One region of the Mesorhizobium monacense genome, then DNA from elsewhere that is predicted to be linked to it. Evidence: predicted binding sites of a transcription regulator. Region 1 holds the regulator's gene; each other region holds the start of a gene.
What was found. Region 1 encodes HrcA, which represses chaperone genes, less so after heat shock. Its sites were predicted from a motif close to GTTAGCACTCNCNNNNNGNGAGTGCTAAC; they were not measured.

Region 1 (4,212 bases):
AAGCCCTTGGCGAAGGTGGTTTCGTCGGCAGGCTTGGCGCTGCCCTCGGTGAGACGGTAGACGCGTATCTGGTTGACCTTGCTGTCGGCGACGAAGAGGTCGCCGTTCGGCGCCATGCGCACGACACGCGGATTGTCGATGCCGGAGGCAATCAACTCTACCGAAAAGCCCGGCGGCAGAATTGGCTTGGCGCCTTCGGGACGATCGGCCAAGCCGGCGCCGTTGGACGCGGATTCGGTGAGGTAAGGGGCCTGCAAATCATCAGGCCTGATCAGTCGACGCACGCCCGGCCTGTCGGCCTTCCAGTCGCCGAAGGCGGCTTTCCCCGTCAGCACCGGCTGGTCCGACTGTAGCGCGAAGCTGCTGGGGACGACAAACAGAGTGGCGACAAATGCCGCCAGACCGACACGTCGGATCATGGCATTCTCCGGTTCACCTTGACCAGCGAAACGGGCAGACCCGCCTGCTTGTTCCGAGCAGGGCCTCGGCACACAGGGATTTGAAGGATCGCCGGTTCAGGTCCCGGCAGCGTAGAAATCGTCGTCGAGACGCTTTTCCAGTTCAACGAGATCGGCCGGCAGCGGCAGGCCCATGGCGCGCAGCTCCCTCAGCTTTTCGCGCAGCTGTTCCTGCACCTCATGCTGGTCCTCGGGCTGGTTGATCATTTCCTCGAGCAGCAGGCTGATCTGGGCCTTCAATGATTCCAGCGCCATTCTTTTTCTCCTCGGCAGCCTGTTCGTTCCAAGGTGTGTTGAGATTCGGGTCAGGCCGCGCCGAAAATGGTGGTTTCCGAGAACCGGAGCGGAGCGTACTTTTGGGTACGTGAGCACCGGAAGCGCAGGAAACCGCCATTTGCAGGCCGGTCTCACCCGAATATCGATACACCTAGCGCAGCATGCGCGAAATGAGCTGCGCCGTATAGTCGACCATCGGCACTATGCGGGCGTAGTTCAGGCGCGTCGGGCCGATGACGCCGAGCGCGCCGACGACGCGGGCGTCCTTGTCGCGATAGGGCGCGACGACCAGCGACGAGCCGGACAGCGAAAAGAGCTTGTTTTCCGAGCCGATGAAGATGCGCACGCCAGGCCCTTCCTCGGCAAGGTCGAGCAGCTGGACCAGCCCGTCCTGCGTCTCCAGGTCCTCGAACAGATGGCGCAGCAACTCGATATCGGCCTGGGCGGTGACGTTTTCCAGCAGATTGGCGCGGCCGCGCACGATGAGACGCGCCGGCAGGCCGCTGTCGGCGCCTGCCCAGACCGCCAGGCCCTTCTCGACCAGGTCCTGCGACAGCGTGTCGAGGGCGGCCCTGGTCTCTTCCTTGATACGGGCGATCTCGATGCGCGCCTCGGCCAGCGTCCGGCCACGGATATGGGCGTTGAGGAAGTTCGAGGCCTCGTGCAATTGCGAGACGGTGGTGCCGGCGGGCAGGTCGACGACGCGGTTCTCGACATCGCCGTTCTGCGACACCAGCACGGCCAGCGCCTTGGTCGGCTCGAGCTGGATGAACTCGATGTGCTTGAGCGCCACTTCGTTCTTGGCGGCGAGCACCAGGCCGGCGCCGCGCGACATGCCCGACAGCATCTGGCTGGCCTCGGTCAGCATATGCTCCAGCGTCGCGCCCGAGCCGGAGGCCCGCACCTGCGCCTCGATGATGCGGCGCTCCTCGTCGGAAAGGTCGCCAAGCTCCATGAAGGCGTCGACGAAGAAGCGCAGGCCGGTCTGCGTCGGCAAACGTCCGGCCGAGATATGCGGCGCATAGATCAGGCCGAGATGCTCGAGGTCGCTCATCACATTGCGGATGGTCGCCGGCGACAGCGACGAGGGCAGTATGCGCGACAGGCTGCGCGAACCGACCGGCTCGCCATCCCTCAGATAGGAATCGACGATGCGCCGGAAAATGTCGCGCGAACGCATATCCAGTGACTGGAGCACCGGCGACTGCGACGCGGGATCGACTGCCTTGGTCATTCGGGCCAAAAACCTCCGGTTCAAATATAGACTTAGGCCGTGCCCGCGCAACCCGGTCCATTTTCCTTTGCGCCATGGGCCGCATGCGTCTACAAGCCGCCCACGATTCCGGAAAACCAGAAGAAAGAGGCCTGAATGCGCCCCTCCAAACGCCAAGCCGACGAAATGCGCGCCATCTCCTTCGAGCGCGGCGTCTCCAAACACGCCGAAGGCTCGTGCCTGGTGAAGTTCGGCGACACGCATGTCCTGTGCACGGCGAGCCTGGAGGAAAAAGTGCCGGCCTGGATGCGCAATTCCGGCAAGGGCTGGGTGACGGCCGAATATGGCATGCTGCCGCGTTCCACCGGCGAGCGCATGCGCCGCGAGGCCTCCGCCGGCAAGCAGGGCGGCCGCACGCTGGAGATCCAGCGGCTGATCGGCCGCTCCTTGCGCGCCGTGGTCGATCTGCAGGCGCTGGGCGAGCAACAGATCACCGTCGACTGCGATGTCATCCAGGCCGATGGCGGCACCCGCACGGCGTCGATCACCGGCGGCTGGGTGGCGCTTTACGACTGCCTGCGCTGGATGGAAGCCCGGCAGATGGCCAGCGTCGCCAAGGTGCTGAAGGACCATGTCGCGGCGATTTCCTGCGGCATCCATGACGGCCAGCCGGTCATCGATCTCGACTATCTCGAGGATTCCTCGGCCGGCACCGACGCCAATTTCGTCATGACCGGCAAGGGCGGCATCGTCGAGATCCAGGGCACGGCCGAGGGCGAGCCCTTCTCCGAAGACCAGTTCGCCGCGCTGATGGGCCTGGCCAAGAAGGGCATCCAACGCCTGGTCAGCCTGCAGCAGATGGCTGTCGTATAGGCTTTCCATGAGACCTCCCGCCATCCTCGAATCGGCCCTCTACGTCACCGATTTGGCTGCCGCGGAAGCCTTCTATCGCGACATGCTCGGCCTCGAGGTGCTCGGCAAGGTCGAGGGCAGGCATGTGTTCTTCCGCTGCCGTTCCGGAGTGCTCCTGCTCTTCAACGCTGAGGCCACCAAGGTACCGCCGGCGCCCGACGCCAGGCTGAAGGTGCCGCCGCATGGCACAGTCGGCGATGGCCACCTCTGCTTTGCCGCGAGCGCTGACGAGATCGCCGGCTGGCGGCAACATCTCGCGACGAAGAAGATCGCCATCGAAAGCGAGTTCGAGTGGCCGCAAGGCGGGCGTTCGATCTATATACGCGACCCCTCCGGCAATTCGATCGAATTCGCCGAAGCAAGGATCTGGGGCCTCTGATGCATTCGCTCAACGGACAAAAGATCGTCGTCGCCAGCCACAATGAAGGCAAGCTGCGCGAATTCTCCGACCTGATGGCGCCGTTCGGCTTCGAGGCGAAATCCGCCAAGGAGTATGGCCTGCCGGAGCCGGACGAGACCGGCACCACCTTCGAGGAGAACGCCTACATCAAGGCCTTTGCCGCCGCCAAGGCGACCGGCCTGCCGGCGCTGTCGGACGATTCCGGCCTCTGCGTCGACGCGCTCGACGGCGCGCCCGGCGTCTACACCGCCAATTGGGCAGAGACGCCGGACGGTTCGCGCGATTTCGGCATGGCCATGCAGCGCACGGAAGTCGCGCTGCAGGAAGTCGGCGCGGTCGATCCGGCACAGCGCAAAGGCCGCTTCGTCGCTGTCATCTGCCTGGCCTTTCCCGATGGCGATGCCGAGTATTTCCGCGGCGAGGCCGAAGGCACGCTGGTGTGGCCGCCACGCGGCACGCTCGGTTTCGGCTACGACCCGGTGTTTCTGCCGGACGGTTTCGAAAAGACTTTCGGCGAAATGAGCGCCGAGGAGAAGCATGGCTGGAAGCCCGGCCAGCCGACGGCCCTGTCGCACCGCGCCCGCGCCTTCCAGAAATTCGCGCGCGCCCGGCTCGGTTCGGAATGATGGGCACGGCATGATTGGGCACGGCACCACCATGCAGCTCGACCGCGGCCCCGGCTTCGGCGTCTACGTCCATTGGCCGTTCTGCGCGGCCAAGTGCCCCTATTGCGACTTCAACAGCCATGTTCGCCACCAGCCGGTCGACCAGGAGCGTTTTGCGCGCGCCTTCGAAACGGAGCTGGCGACAATGCGCGCCCGCACCGGGCCGCGCGAGGTGACCAGCATCTTCCTCGGCGGCGGCACGCCTTCGCTGATGAAGCCGGAAACCGTGGCGACGGTGCTCAACGCGGTGGCGAAGAACTGGACGGTGCCTGAGGGCATCGAGGTAAC
Region 2 (4,212 bases), 2.7 Mb from region 1:
TGAGCGCCGACCTGGCGCGCAGCAGCGCCACGCCGCCGCCCGGAACGATGCCTTCTTCGACAGCCGCGCGCGTTGCGTTCAGCGCATCGTCGATGCGGTCCTTCTTTTCCTTGACTTCCGATTCGGTGGCGCCGCCGACGCGGATCACCGCAACACCGCCGGCGAGCTTGGCCAGCCGCTCCTGCAGCTTTTCCTTGTCATAGTCGGAGGTGGTTTCCTCGATCTGGCCCTTGATCTGGGCGATGCGCGCCTGGATGGTCGCCTTGGTGCCGGCGCCGTCGATGATTGTGGTGGTGTCCTTCTCGATCAGCACGCGCTTGGCGCGGCCGAGCATCTCGATGGTGACGTTGTCGAGCTTGATGCCGAGATCCTCGGAAATCATCTGGCCGGCGGTCAGCACGGCGATGTCTTCCAACATCGCCTTGCGGCGGTCGCCGAAGCCCGGCGCCTTGACGGCCGCGACCTTGAGGCCGCCGCGCAGCTTGTTGACGACCAGCGTCGCCAGCGCTTCGCCCTCGACGTCCTCCGAGATGATCAGCAGCGGCCTGCCGCTTTGCACGACGGCTTCGAGGATCGGCAGCAGCGCCTGCAGATTGCCGAGTTTCTTTTCGTGAATGAGGACGTAGGCGTCCTCCAGTTCGGCGCGCATCTTGTCGGCATTGGTGACGAAATAGGGCGAGAGGTAGCCGCGGTCGAACTGCATGCCCTCGACGACGTCGAGTTCGGTGTCGGCAGTCTTGGCTTCCTCGACGGTGATGACGCCGTCATTGCCGACCTTGTCCATCGCCTTGGCGATCATCGCGCCGACGGTGGCGTCGCCATTGGCGGCGATGGTGCCGACCTGCGCGATCTCGGCCGAGGACTTGACCTTCTTGGACCGCGCCTTGACTTCCTTGACCACGGCGGCAACGGCCTGGTCGATGCCGCGCTTGAGGTCCATCGGGTTCATGCCGGCGGCGACCAGCTTGGCGCCTTCGCGCAGGATCGAGGCGGCCAGCACCGTGGCGGTGGTGGTGCCGTCACCGGCAAGATCGTTGGTCTTCGAGGCCACTTCGCGCACCATCTGCGCGCCCATGTTCTCGAACTTGTCGGTGAGTTCGATTTCCTTGGCCACCGTCACCCCGTCCTTGGTGATGCGCGGCGCGCCATAGGCCTTGTCGATGATGACGTTGCGGCCCTTGGGGCCGAGCGTCACCTTGACGGCGTTGTTGAGGAGTTCGACGCCGCGCAGCATGCGGTCGCGGGCATCGGTGGAGAATTTGATTTCCTTGGCAGACATGATTGTTCATCCCGTTCGAATATTGGAGTGGGCGGTTTGCCGTGAAGCCAGACTGGTCAGGCGGCGTTCTTGACGGCCACTGTCTTGTCGATGATCCCGATCTCGCTCTTGTCGATGATCTCGATCTTCTCGAGAATGCCCATGATATCGGCTTCCTTCATGATCAGAAGGTCTTCGCCGTCGATCTTGACCTCGGTGCCCGACCATTTGCCGAACAGGATGAAGTCGCCGGCTTTCACATCGGGCACGATCAGCGCGCCGCTTTCGTCGCGTGCGCCCGGGCCAACGGCGATCACTTCGCCTTCCTGGGGTTTTTCCTTGGCATTGTCGGGAATGATGATGCCGCCCTTGGATTTGGTGTCGCCTTCGGCGCGGCGAATGACGACGCGGTCGTGGAGTGGCCGGAATTTCATGGGGAGCTTCCTTCTGGGGCCGGCATAGGCGGCCGCTACCCCTGATATAGGCGCGTTGGCACTCGATAGATAGGAGTGCCAGAATTAATTCTCGCGAATGCCCAAGAAATCGAATGAAATAATTCGAGGCGCGCAGAAAATCATTCGCATCGGAGGAAAACTTTCTGCCGCCGTGATTTTCGCGGACGCTGATTTGTTATTTAAAAGGATAAATAAAAGGGCGCCGCGACCTTGTTTGCAACTCAATTGAGGCGCATATGTAAAGCTCGTTGATTTGGTCGAGTTGGCTTTGTGTCAGAGCCCCGCCATTCACCACCGAATTCTCGAAAACGAGTGCATGCGCCGGTCCGGCGCACATTTCGTTCCGTTCGAACCCTGGAATGAAACCGACGCTGACCACGGATGTACTGGCAGCGTCGGGCATCGTCCTGGCGGTTCGAGTGGGAATGATACGGAAAGGCGCAGCCGCGCGTTTCCGCGGAAAGCCGCAATTCATGACCAGCCGCACCACACCATCAGTCGTTCGCTTCAGGTCGGCGTTTTCGCTGCCCGGCTTCGATACGCCGCAACCACCCGGAGAGTATCGCGTCGATCATGACGAGGAAGCCCTCGAAGGGGCTTCGCTGACCGCATGGCGCCGCGTCGCCACCTTCATTCACCTGCCGGCGATCTCCGCCAGCGGAGCCACGCGGCAGATGGTGCCGATCGAACCGGCATCGCTTGAAGCCGCACTGGAGCAGGACCAGAGACAATGATGAGAACCACCACCCTGATGCAACGCAACGCACGCCCGGTCCGCCGCGAAGCCGCAACGCATCTGTTTGCCGTCGGACAGGCTGTCCGGCTGAAGGGCGGCTTCGGCACATTTCCAAAGACCGCGGAAATCTACCGCATCACGGCCACGCTGCCGCCCCGAGGAGATTCGCTGCAATACCGCATCCGCAGCGACGGCGAACTTCATGAAAGGGTGGCGACGCAGGACAGTCTCGAACCGGTCGCCACGTCGCCCGGTGACACCATAACGCTCATCGAAAGGACGTTCGACCATGTCAAAGGGACAAAAACGCTCGAGCCGGGAGATCAGGAAGCCGAAGCAGGAAAAGGTCCTGCCCAAAGCTGAAAGCGTGTTCGGCACCCAGACCAGGCTTGCCGCCAACATCAGTTCCCTGCGCGGCAAGGGCAAGACCTGACGCTACGGGCTCTGATGACGATGAAGATCCTGATCGAATTCTATCGCACCCGGGAAGCGGACGATGCGCATGCCCTGATCGGCCGCGAGACCGTGGAAGCGGCCGACCTCGACGATGCGATCGAAATCGCCAGGCTTCTGGCCAGGACCCTGAACATGCCGCAGCGGCCGGACGCCATGACGATCGCCGACACGAATGGCGCAGCGCTCTATTCCGGCGCTCTCGCCACGCAAGCGGTCAATGAGGAAAGGCCAGCATCATGAATGCCCATAGCAACGAAGCCGATCGGCGCCGCAATGCCGCCGGGGCCTGGGACAACGAGGCTGGCGCGTCGGGATGCGATTTCGCCGACCGTCAATATGGCCGCCGCGTCGAAGCCGATCGTTCCTGGACGGTCTATCACGTCTTCACCGGAATTCCGGCGCAGAGCGACGGCAGCGCCATGACCGGCCTCAGCCGATCGGACGCGACGCACGGCATGTTGTCCCTCAACCTGCGCAATGCCGAGCGCCGCAGGGCGCGACTTGCCGCGCCGCCAATTGTCCCGCACGAGACAGCGGCGGGCCAGTCATGACGCTCTCATTCCCCAACCCCAGCCGCAGCTTCGACGAAGCCCGCAACGCCGTCCGCTTCACTGGCCATGACGGCATGTTCGAAGTGCGCTTCTTCGTCGAGATCGAGGCGCTGGCAAAATCCGACAGCGCCTTGGCCGGGACAGCGGCGTCGGAAACAAAATACCTGTCGGCCTTCGACACCTTGCGATCATCCATCCACAAGGTTGCCGGTAAAGCCTATTCCCGCGACCGCCGCAGTTCCTACACTTTGACTGCCGCCGATTTCCGGTAGGCATGGCGCCAGCAGCACCTTGCCGCGCACGTTGGTCAGACCTTGCTGGGGGTCGCGGATCCAGAAGCGCAGGACGAAGTTCAGCGAGGAGTCGCCGAAGTCGGTCAGCCGGCAGACCGGCCGCCGGTCGGCCTCGCGATATTCAGCTCTTGCCAGAACGTTCGTGATACGGCGGAAGCGGACATCGTGGGTGACAATGCTGGAGGTCATGTTCGCCAGGAGCGGCCGTCTATGGGTTCGCCGCCAAATGGCGGCTTTGGGGTCAAAAGTTCGCGTTCGCGACAGGCCGGATCGCGGCATGAACGGACATTCGAGCTGTGCTTGATCTGCTTGCCCTTGTGCGGAAGCCGGTATTCTTCCTCTGGTCGACGAAAAACCGCTTGCGACGCGGGAGAACTGCTAAGGTATATCTCCGAAACAAGCGGGCCAACCGACTATGGAACGCCGCCTGACCGCAATATTGGCCGCCGACGTCGTCGGTTAC
Region 3 (4,212 bases), 2.7 Mb from region 1:
ATGCCGCCCATGCCGCCCATGCCGCCGCCGCCCATGCCGCCAGGCATGCCGCCGCCAGCCGACTCCTTCTTCGGAGCCTCGGCGATCATGGCTTCGGTGGTGACGAGCAGGCCGGCGACCGAGGCCGCGTCCTGCAGAGCCGTGCGCACGACCTTGACCGGATCGACGATACCCATGGCGATCATGTCGCCATATTCGCCGGTCTGGGCGTTGTAGCCGAAGGTCGCGCCCTTGTTGTCGAGGATCTTGCCGGCAACGATCGAAGCTTCCGCACCGGCGTTGGCCGCGATCTGGCGGGCCGGAGCCTGCAGCGCGCGACGCACGATGTTGATGCCGGCGGCCTGGTCGGAGTTGGCGCCGGTGGCCTTGAGGTTGGCCGAAGCGCGCAGCAGGGCCACGCCACCGCCAGCGACAATGCCTTCTTCCACGGCCGCGCGGGTCGCGTTGAGGGCGTCATCGACGCGGTCCTTCTTTTCCTTGACTTCGACTTCCGTCGCACCGCCGACGCGGATCACCGCAACGCCGCCCGCCAGCTTGGCGAGACGCTCCTGCAGCTTCTCCTTGTCGTAGTCCGAGGTGGTCTCCTCGATCTGCTGCTTGATCTGGGCAACGCGGCCCTGGATCTCGGCCTTCTTGCCGGCGCCGTCGACGATGGTGGTGTTCTCCTTGGAGATCGACACCTTCTTGGCGCGGCCGAGCATGTTGAGGCCGACGTTCTCGAGCTTGATGCCGAGGTCTTCGGAGATGACCTGGCCACCGGTCAGGATGGCGATGTCTTCCAGCATGGCCTTGCGGCGATCACCGAAGCCCGGCGCCTTGACGGCGGCGATCTTCAGGCCGCCACGCAGCTTGTTGACGACCAGCGTGGCCAGGGCCTCGCCTTCGACGTCTTCCGAGATGATGAGCAGCGGCTTCGAAGTCTGCACGACGGCCTCGAGGACCGGCAGCATGGCCTGCAGGTTGGAGAGCTTCTTCTCGTGGAGCAGGATGTAGGCGTCCTCGAGATCGGCAACCATCTTGTCGGCGTTGGTGACGAAGTAGGGCGACAGGTAGCCGCGGTCGAACTGCATGCCTTCGACGACTTCGAGTTCGGTCTCGGCGGTCTTGGCTTCCTCGACCGTGATGACGCCCTCGTTGCCGACCTTCTGCATCGCTTCCGCGATCATGGCGCCGACCGACTCGTCGCCATTGGCCGAGATCGTGCCGACCTGGGCGACTTCCTCGGAGGTCTTGATCTTCTTGGCGGCCTTACCGAGCGCCACGACGACTTCGGTCACGGCCAGATCGATACCGCGCTTCAGGTCCATCGGGTTCATGCCGGCGGCAACCGCCTTGTGGCCTTCCTGGACGATCGACTGCGCCAGAACCGTCGCGGTCGTGGTGCCGTCGCCGGCGATGTCGTTGGTCTTCGAAGCAACTTCGCGGACCATCTGCGCGCCCATGTTCTCGAACTTGTCTTCAAGCTCGATTTCCTTGGCGACGGTGACGCCGTCCTTGGTGATGCGCGGGGCGCCGAACGACTTGTCGATGACGACGTTGCGGCCCTTGGGGCCGAGCGTGACCTTCACCGCGTCGGCGAGGATGTTGACGCCGCGCAGCATGCGCTCACGGGCGTCGCGGGAGAATTTTACTTCTTTGGCAGCCATGTTTAGCTCCTGGCAGGGGCTTTGATCGAGCCCGCAGATTTAGATGACGGTGAGGCCGATATTCAGCCGATGATGCCCATGATGTCGGATTCCTTCATGATCAGAAGGTCTTCGCCATTGAGCTTGACTTCGGTGCCCGACCACTTGCCGAACAGGATGCGGTCGCCAGCCTTGACGTCCAGGGGGACGAGCTTGCCGGCTTCGTCGCGGGCGCCGGAACCGACGGCGATGATCTCGCCTTCCTGCGGCTTTTCCTTCGCCGTATCCGGGATGATGATCCCGCCGGCGGTCTTGGATTCGGATTCAACCCGGCGAACGACCACGCGGTCATGAAGCGGGCGGAACTTCGACTTTGCCATTTTTTCTTCCTCGAATGAGAACGGTGAGAACTGTTCCTCCGTCCGGCGAAGCCGGACAAACCAATGCTGCCCGGCGAAGCCGGACAACCAATGCAGCCCGGTGATGCCGGACTTGGTTAGCACTCACCAATGGCGAGTGCTAACGTGCCGGTGAAATAGGCTGCTGGTCTGTCGGAGTCAAGGCGCGCCGAGCCACCTGGTCGCGCGAAATTTTGTTTTTCGCGATCGCCCGTTCATGGAACGCGATGATCGCCGCCGGTATCGGCCGCGAAATGCATCCGCTGCGCCGGGTGGGAGCTGTGAAACACGGCGCAGCGGGAAAGTCGAGACGCTTGGAGGCTAGATGTTCATGCCGCCCGACACCTCGATGCGTTGGGCGTTGACCCAGCGGCTGTCGTCCGACAGCAGCGAGGCGATCATCGGGCCGATATCGTCGGGCACGCCGGCGCGGCCGAGCGCGGTGACGCCTGCCACCATGCGGTTGATGTCGGCGTCGTCGCGCACATGGCCGCCATTGAAGTCGGTCGCGATCGCGCCGGGTGCCACCGTGTTGGCGGTGATGCGGCGGGAGCCGAGTTCCTTGGCCAGATAGCGCGTAAACACCTCGATGCCGCCCTTCATCATCGCATAGGCCGCCGAGCCCGGGACCGAGAAGCGCGCCAGTCCGCTCGAAATATTGATGATGCGGCCGTCATCGGCGATCAGCGGCAGCAGCGCCTGGGTCAGGAAGAACACGCCCTTGAGGTGGATGTTCATCAGCGTGTCGAATTCCTCTTCGGTCGTCTCGGCGATGGTCTTGCGCAGGCCGGTACCGGCATTGTTGACGAGGAAGTCGAACTGGTCGCGCTGCCAGGTCTCGCTGAGCGTCCGCTTCAATGCCTCGACGAAGGCCGGGAAGGTCGCGACCGCGCCCGTATCGAGTTGCAGCGCCGCGGCGCGGCCGCCCGCCGCCTCGATCTCCGCGATGGCCGCCTGGGCCTCGTCCGCGCGGGACCGGTAGGTAATCACCAGGTCGACGCCCCTGCGGGTGAGGCTGAGCGCGGTGTTGCGTCCCAATCCACGGCTGCCGCCGGTGATCAGGGCTATCGGGCGATTGGTCTTGGTCATGGTCGTCTCCATCGATTTGCGATGGCCTCTATTTATTCTCCCGCCTGGCGGATATAATCAGGCAAAAATTGCCTTCTCTATTCAGGAAAGACGAACAATCGGAACATGGACAGGCTCGACAGCATGCGCCTCTTCGCCCGCGTCGTGGAGCGGCGCAGTTTCACTGCGGCCGCCGCCGATCTCGGACTGCCGCGCTCCAGCGCCACCTCCGCGATCAAGCAGCTCGAGGAACGGCTGGGCGCGCAACTCCTGCGGCGGACCACCCGCCACGTCACGACGACACTCGACGGCGAGGCCTATTATCAGCGCTGCACCGGCATCCTGGCCGACATCGAGGATGCCGAAGGCAGCTTTGCCGCCAATGAGGTTCGCGGGCGGTTGCGCATCGACGTCAACGGCCACATGGCGCGCACCTTCATCCTGCCGGAACTGCCGGCGCTGCTCGCCCGCCATCCGGGTCTGAGCGTGCACATAGGCGAGGGGGACCGGCTGGTCGACCTCGTGCGCGAAGGTGTCGACTGCGTCATCCGCGCCGGCGTGCTTCCCGACAGCGACATGATCGTGCGCCGGCTGGGCACGGCGCGCGAAATCACCGTCGCCAGCCCTGCCTATCTCGAGCGCCACGGCCTGCCGCGCTCTCTCGACGATCTTGCCGGGCATATGATGATCGGCTTCGTCTCCTCGCGCACCGGACAGGTGATGCCGCTGGAGTTCATGGTCGACGGCAAGGTCCGCGAGATCGTCCTGCCGTCGCTGGTCACCGTGGCCAATTCCGACACCAGCGCCACTCTGGTACGGCTCGGCTTCGGCCTCTACCAGGCACCGCGGCTTCGTTTTACCGATGATCTTGCCGCCGGCCGGCTGGTCGAGCTGCTGGGCGACTATCCGCCGACCGCGACGCCGATCTCGGTGCTCTATCCACGCAGCCGGCAACTGTCGCCGCGGGTGCGGGTGTTCGTCGACTGGCTGGTCGACATCTTGGCGCCGAAGCTGGATCCCTGAGGTCGATTAAAGAAACAACCGCAGCTGCGCGTGAATAATCGACCTGTAGTCATCGATCGTCCGTCGGCCTTCTTCCTCGTCCTGCGTCAGCGCAAGCC
Region 4 (4,212 bases), on a different replicon from region 1:
CGTCGCTGGCCTCCCGTCGTCCTGGCTATAATTTCAGGCGCCGCTCAGTAGTCCATTCCGCCCATTCCGCCCATACCTCCTGCGCCACCCATAGCGGGCGCATCCTTGTGCGGAATGTCCGCGATCATTGCTTCAGCGGTGATCAGCAGCGCGGCAATCGAGCCGGCATCCTGCAGGGCCGTCCGAACGACCTTGGCGGGGTCGACGATACCGGCCTTGATCATGTCGACATAGACTTCGTTCTGGGCGTCGAAGCCCTGATTGTGATCCTTGCTGTCGGAGAGCTTGCCGACGACGATCGAACCTTCGACGCCGGAATTCTCGGCGATCTGGCGGATGGGGGCTTCGAGCGCCCTCAGCACGATCGAGATGCCTGCCGTCATGTCAGCATTCGCGCCAGCAAGCTCAGTCAAAGCTGCCTTGGCGCGCAAAAGCGCAACACCGCCGCCGGCAACGATGCCTTCTTCCACGGCTGCACGAGTGGCGTTCAGCGCATCATCGATGCGGTCCTTCTTTTCCTTGACTTCCGTCTCGGTCGCGCCGCCGACGCGAATGACAGCAACGCCGCCAGCCAGCTTCGCCAGCCGCTCCTGCAGCTTTTCCTTGTCGTAATCCGAGGTGGTTTCCTCGATCTGCAACTTGATCTGCTGGATGCGCGCTGAAATGCCGGTCTTTTCACCAGCGCCGTCGATGATCGTGGTCGTGTCCTTCTCGATGAGCACGCGCTTGGCGCGGCCGAGCATGTCGATGGTGACGTTCTCGAGCTTGATGCCGAGGTCTTCGGAAATCATCTGGCCGGCGGTGAGCACGGCGATGTCTTCCAGCATCGCCTTGCGGCGGTCACCGAAGCCTGGCGCCTTGACGGCTGCGACCTTCAGGCCGCCGCGCAGCTTGTTGACCACCAGCGTCGCCAGCGCCTCGCCTTCGACGTCTTCCGAGATGATCAGCAGCGGCTTGCCGCTTTGCACCACGGCTTCGAGGATCGGCAGCATCGCCTGCAGATTTCCGAGTTTCTTCTCGTGAATGAGGATGTAGGGGTCCTCCAACTCCGCGCGCATCTTGTCGGCATTGGTGACGAAATAGGGAGAAAGATAGCCACGGTCGAATTGCATGCCTTCGACGACATCGAGTTCGGTCTCGGCGGTCTTGGCCTCCTCGACGGTGATCACGCCCTCATTGCCGACCTTGTCCATCGCCTTGGCGATCATCGCACCGACGGTGGCGTCGCCATTGGCGGCGATCGTACCAACCTGGGCGATCTCGTCCGAAGATTTGACCTTCCTGGCCCTGGCTTGAATGTCCTTCACCACGGCAGCCACAGCAAGGTCGATGCCGCGCTTGAGATCCATCGGATTCATGCCCGCGGCAACAAATTTTGTGCCTTCGCGCAGAATGCAAGCGGCCAGCACCGTCGCTGTCGTCGTGCCGTCGCCGGCGAGGTCGTTGGTCTTCGAGGCCACTTCGCGCACCATTTGCGCGCCCATGTTCTCGAACTTGTCGGAAAGCTCGATTTCCTTTGCGACGGCGACCCCGTCCTTAGTGATGCGCGGCGCGCCGTAGGCCTTGTCAATGATGACATTGCGGCCTTTGGGGCCGAGCGTCACCTTGACGGCATTGTTGAGGATCTCGACACCGCGCAGCATGCGGTCGCGGGCATCGGTAGCGAATTTGATTTCCTTGGCAGACATGATTTTACGTCCAGTTCAGTCTAGAAATTAGCAGAGCGCAAATCGCCCGGTCAGGCGGCTTTCTTGGCCGCTTTGGTCTTCTCGACGATGCCCATAATGTCGCTCTCCTTCATGATCAGGAGATCCTCGCCGTCGATCTTGACCTCGGTGCCGGACCATTTGCCGAACAGGATGAAGTCGCCGGCCTTGACGTCGAGCGGGATCAGCTTGCCGCTTTCGTCACGTGAGCCTGGGCCGACGGCGATCACTTCGCCTTCCTGAGGCTTTTCCTTAGCGGTGTCGGGAATGATGATTCCGCCCTTGGATTTGTTGTCGCCTTCAGCGCGCCGAATGACGACGCGGTCGTGGAGTGGTCGGAATTTCATTGGGGGTTCTTTCTGCCGCCGCACATAGAGCGACTGCAACACTTAACATAGCCCCTTTGGCACTCGAATGATAGGAGTGCCAAATTTTTAATTCCTCAAACCTAAAATATTTGAAATGTAAATCAGTCGTTGGTACCGGCACTTTGGCCATCCGAAAGGGGGAGCTATAAGCAATTTTATTGTAATTCATCCATCGTAATTTTTCCGACAACAGACTATATTAATCCGCAATTACGAACCAAACCTATTGAGTCTCGATTGAATGTGCACCGAGACATATATATAGATCGCGTGGATTTGGCCGATTTTGCTTTCGCGGTCCCGATCGACATAGGTCCGCGACCTTCGACCGCACCGAATTTTCGACAGCGAATGTATAGCGCTTATCCGGCGCGCATGTCGCTCTGTTCGAGCCTTTGAACCACGGCGCTGGCCACGGATGTACTGGCAGCATTGGGATCTTTCCGGTTCGGATGGAAAAGATGCAGGAGGGGCGTCGGCGTGCTCCTGCGGAAAGCCGCACCCACGGCCAGTCGCACCACGCAGACCGTCGCGTTCCGGCTGCCGGGTTTTGAGGCGTGGCAACCTGCAGGAGACTACCGCGTTGATCACGACGAGGAATCGATTGAGGGGATCCTCCAGGCTTGCCTGGCGACGCGTCGGCGCGTTCATTCACCTGCCGGCAATCGCCCTGCAGAGTTCGGCGCAACAGATGGTGCAGCTCAGCCCAGCAGACCTTGACGCTGCTCTCGAAAAGGACCTTGGATAATCATGACCGCACCATCCTTCATGCAACGCAGCCTTCCCGCGTGGGGAGCGCTTGCCTGCGCTGCGGCGGCGGCTTTCCATGCGAGCCGCTTCAAAAATGATGCTGCGAAACGGCGCTGGCTTTATCCGACGAACGCCTCACGCAACCGAGCGAACATGCCGGGGTGTCTCCCGGTACGCACCGCACGGATGTGATGGGCGGCCGTTGCGGCGGTCACCGTCGAGCCAAAATGACAATAGCAGATGATCTCATGCAATTGCCTGTCGGTCAGTTCGAAGAACCGCTTCGCTTCGCCGTAGTTGTCGTTTTCCAACCCGGCGGCGCGGAGGACAGGATCCTCGAAAGCGACTGAGATCGGCGAGCCGTCGCCGCGCATGGCCGCGCGTGCTCTAACCGGCTGATACTCGGTCTGAGGCAGTGTCGAGAGACGCCGGTCAGGGTTCCGTTCGAGGAGCTCCGCCCAGCGTTCAAGACGTTCGCTGCGCGACATGGCCTGGCGCGGGTAGGCCTGATCGATCTCGGCGACGATCTGCAGTTGCTCGATCGTCTGGTGCTTCATTTCAGCCTCCTATTCGGACGATAGTTGGTCCACCCATTTCCTACCTATACCTGGGACCAACGTGACTCCAACGGATCATCAAGTCCAATCACGATGATGCCTGGAGGGCTTCGTTCACGCAGATGTGGAGGCTTCGCAAAGACCGGCCATTAATTTGGCGAACGCGGTCAAATGCGCGGCTGTGCGAGATGTTGGTCTGGAGTCCGTGCCGATCGAGGTGATCGACGGGCAGAGTCTGTGCTGGAGTAGCCCGGCTCCATTGCTGGCCGGGCAGCGGGATCAAGGGAGTGGCAGTTTAGCTTCGAAACCGCCGAAGGCCGGGCTGATGCGAGTTCTCCGCCCGGTCGTTAGGCCCTTGTGGCTCCAGTGTACGACTTCCGGCATGACCTGGCGCCTGGCTACTCCGTAGGATCGCAGTTTGTCCGTGTCGAAACCATTATCGAAGTTACCCGGCCCGATGGCGGAGTGTTGCGGATTGCGCGCGATCCAGGAACCGGTCCGTCCAACAGGTTGAGCGGAAGCCATCTCAAAACCGGTCCAGGCTGTGCGTCGTCAGGATGGTAGCCGAACCAGCGAAACAGCCAATCAGGGATCCCTTCCTTCGACCTTTAGAGACTGAGCAGTCAGCTGCCGCCAAGCGAGAATGACGATCGCTCTCACTGCTGCGGCGCTGGTATCGGTGTGCCGCCAAACCAACCAGCCGCATACGCAATCACGACCAATACCACGATCACGGCTACCACGCCGTACCAGAGGCGCCTGTCCTTGAGATCCATCGTTACCTCCTGCCCCCTACGTTGGCCACTGGGCGAATTCCTTGAGCCTTTTGCC

Region 2: a site for HrcA is predicted at 1,747-1,775, ahead of AC1RUK_RS14950 (co-chaperone GroES). Genes of this name have one in related genera too.
Region 3: a site for HrcA is predicted at 2,121-2,149, ahead of groES (co-chaperone GroES). Genes of this name have one in related genera too.
Region 4: a site for HrcA is predicted at 2,109-2,137, ahead of AC1RUK_RS34425 (co-chaperone GroES). Genes of this name have one in related genera too.

What each region holds. Positions count from the first base shown of each region.
Region 1 is NZ_CM165567.1:5,851,588-5,855,799, forward strand. It holds gene AC1RUK_RS27975 (PQQ-dependent sugar dehydrogenase) at 1-419, opposite strand, end outside; gene AC1RUK_RS27980 (hypothetical protein) at 516-713, opposite strand; gene hrcA (heat-inducible transcriptional repressor HrcA) at 886-1,968, opposite strand; gene rph (ribonuclease PH) at 2,104-2,820, shown strand; gene AC1RUK_RS27995 (VOC family protein) at 2,828-3,238, shown strand; gene rdgB (RdgB/HAM1 family non-canonical purine NTP pyrophosphatase) at 3,238-3,885, shown strand; gene hemW (radical SAM family heme chaperone HemW) at 3,896-4,212, shown strand, end outside.
Region 2 is NZ_CM165567.1:3,108,300-3,112,511, reverse strand. It holds gene groL (chaperonin GroEL) at 1-1,279, opposite strand, end outside; gene AC1RUK_RS14950 (co-chaperone GroES) at 1,336-1,692, opposite strand; gene AC1RUK_RS14945 (hypothetical protein) at 2,187-2,447, shown strand; gene AC1RUK_RS14940 (hypothetical protein) at 2,447-2,812, shown strand; gene AC1RUK_RS14935 (hypothetical protein) at 2,903-3,145, shown strand; gene AC1RUK_RS14930 (hypothetical protein) at 3,142-3,456, shown strand; gene AC1RUK_RS14925 (DUF1488 family protein) at 3,453-3,728, shown strand; partial or broken gene AC1RUK_RS14920 (mechanosensitive ion channel family protein) at 3,735-3,863, opposite strand; gene AC1RUK_RS14915 (tetratricopeptide repeat protein) at 4,165-4,212, shown strand, end outside.
Region 3 is NZ_CM165567.1:3,130,286-3,134,497, reverse strand. It holds gene groL (chaperonin GroEL) at 1-1,646, opposite strand, end outside; gene groES (co-chaperone GroES) at 1,709-2,005, opposite strand; gene AC1RUK_RS15060 (SDR family NAD(P)-dependent oxidoreductase) at 2,345-3,124, opposite strand; gene AC1RUK_RS15055 (LysR family transcriptional regulator) at 3,218-4,114, shown strand; gene AC1RUK_RS15050 (TetR/AcrR family transcriptional regulator) at 4,121-4,212, opposite strand, start outside.
Region 4 is NZ_JBXAYW010000001.1:285,673-289,884, forward strand. It holds gene groL (chaperonin GroEL) at 45-1,688, opposite strand; gene AC1RUK_RS34425 (co-chaperone GroES) at 1,739-2,053, opposite strand; partial or broken gene AC1RUK_RS34430 (hypothetical protein) at 2,536-2,822, shown strand; gene AC1RUK_RS34435 (hypothetical protein) at 2,944-3,381, opposite strand; partial or broken gene AC1RUK_RS34440 (IS6 family transposase) at 3,683-3,807, opposite strand.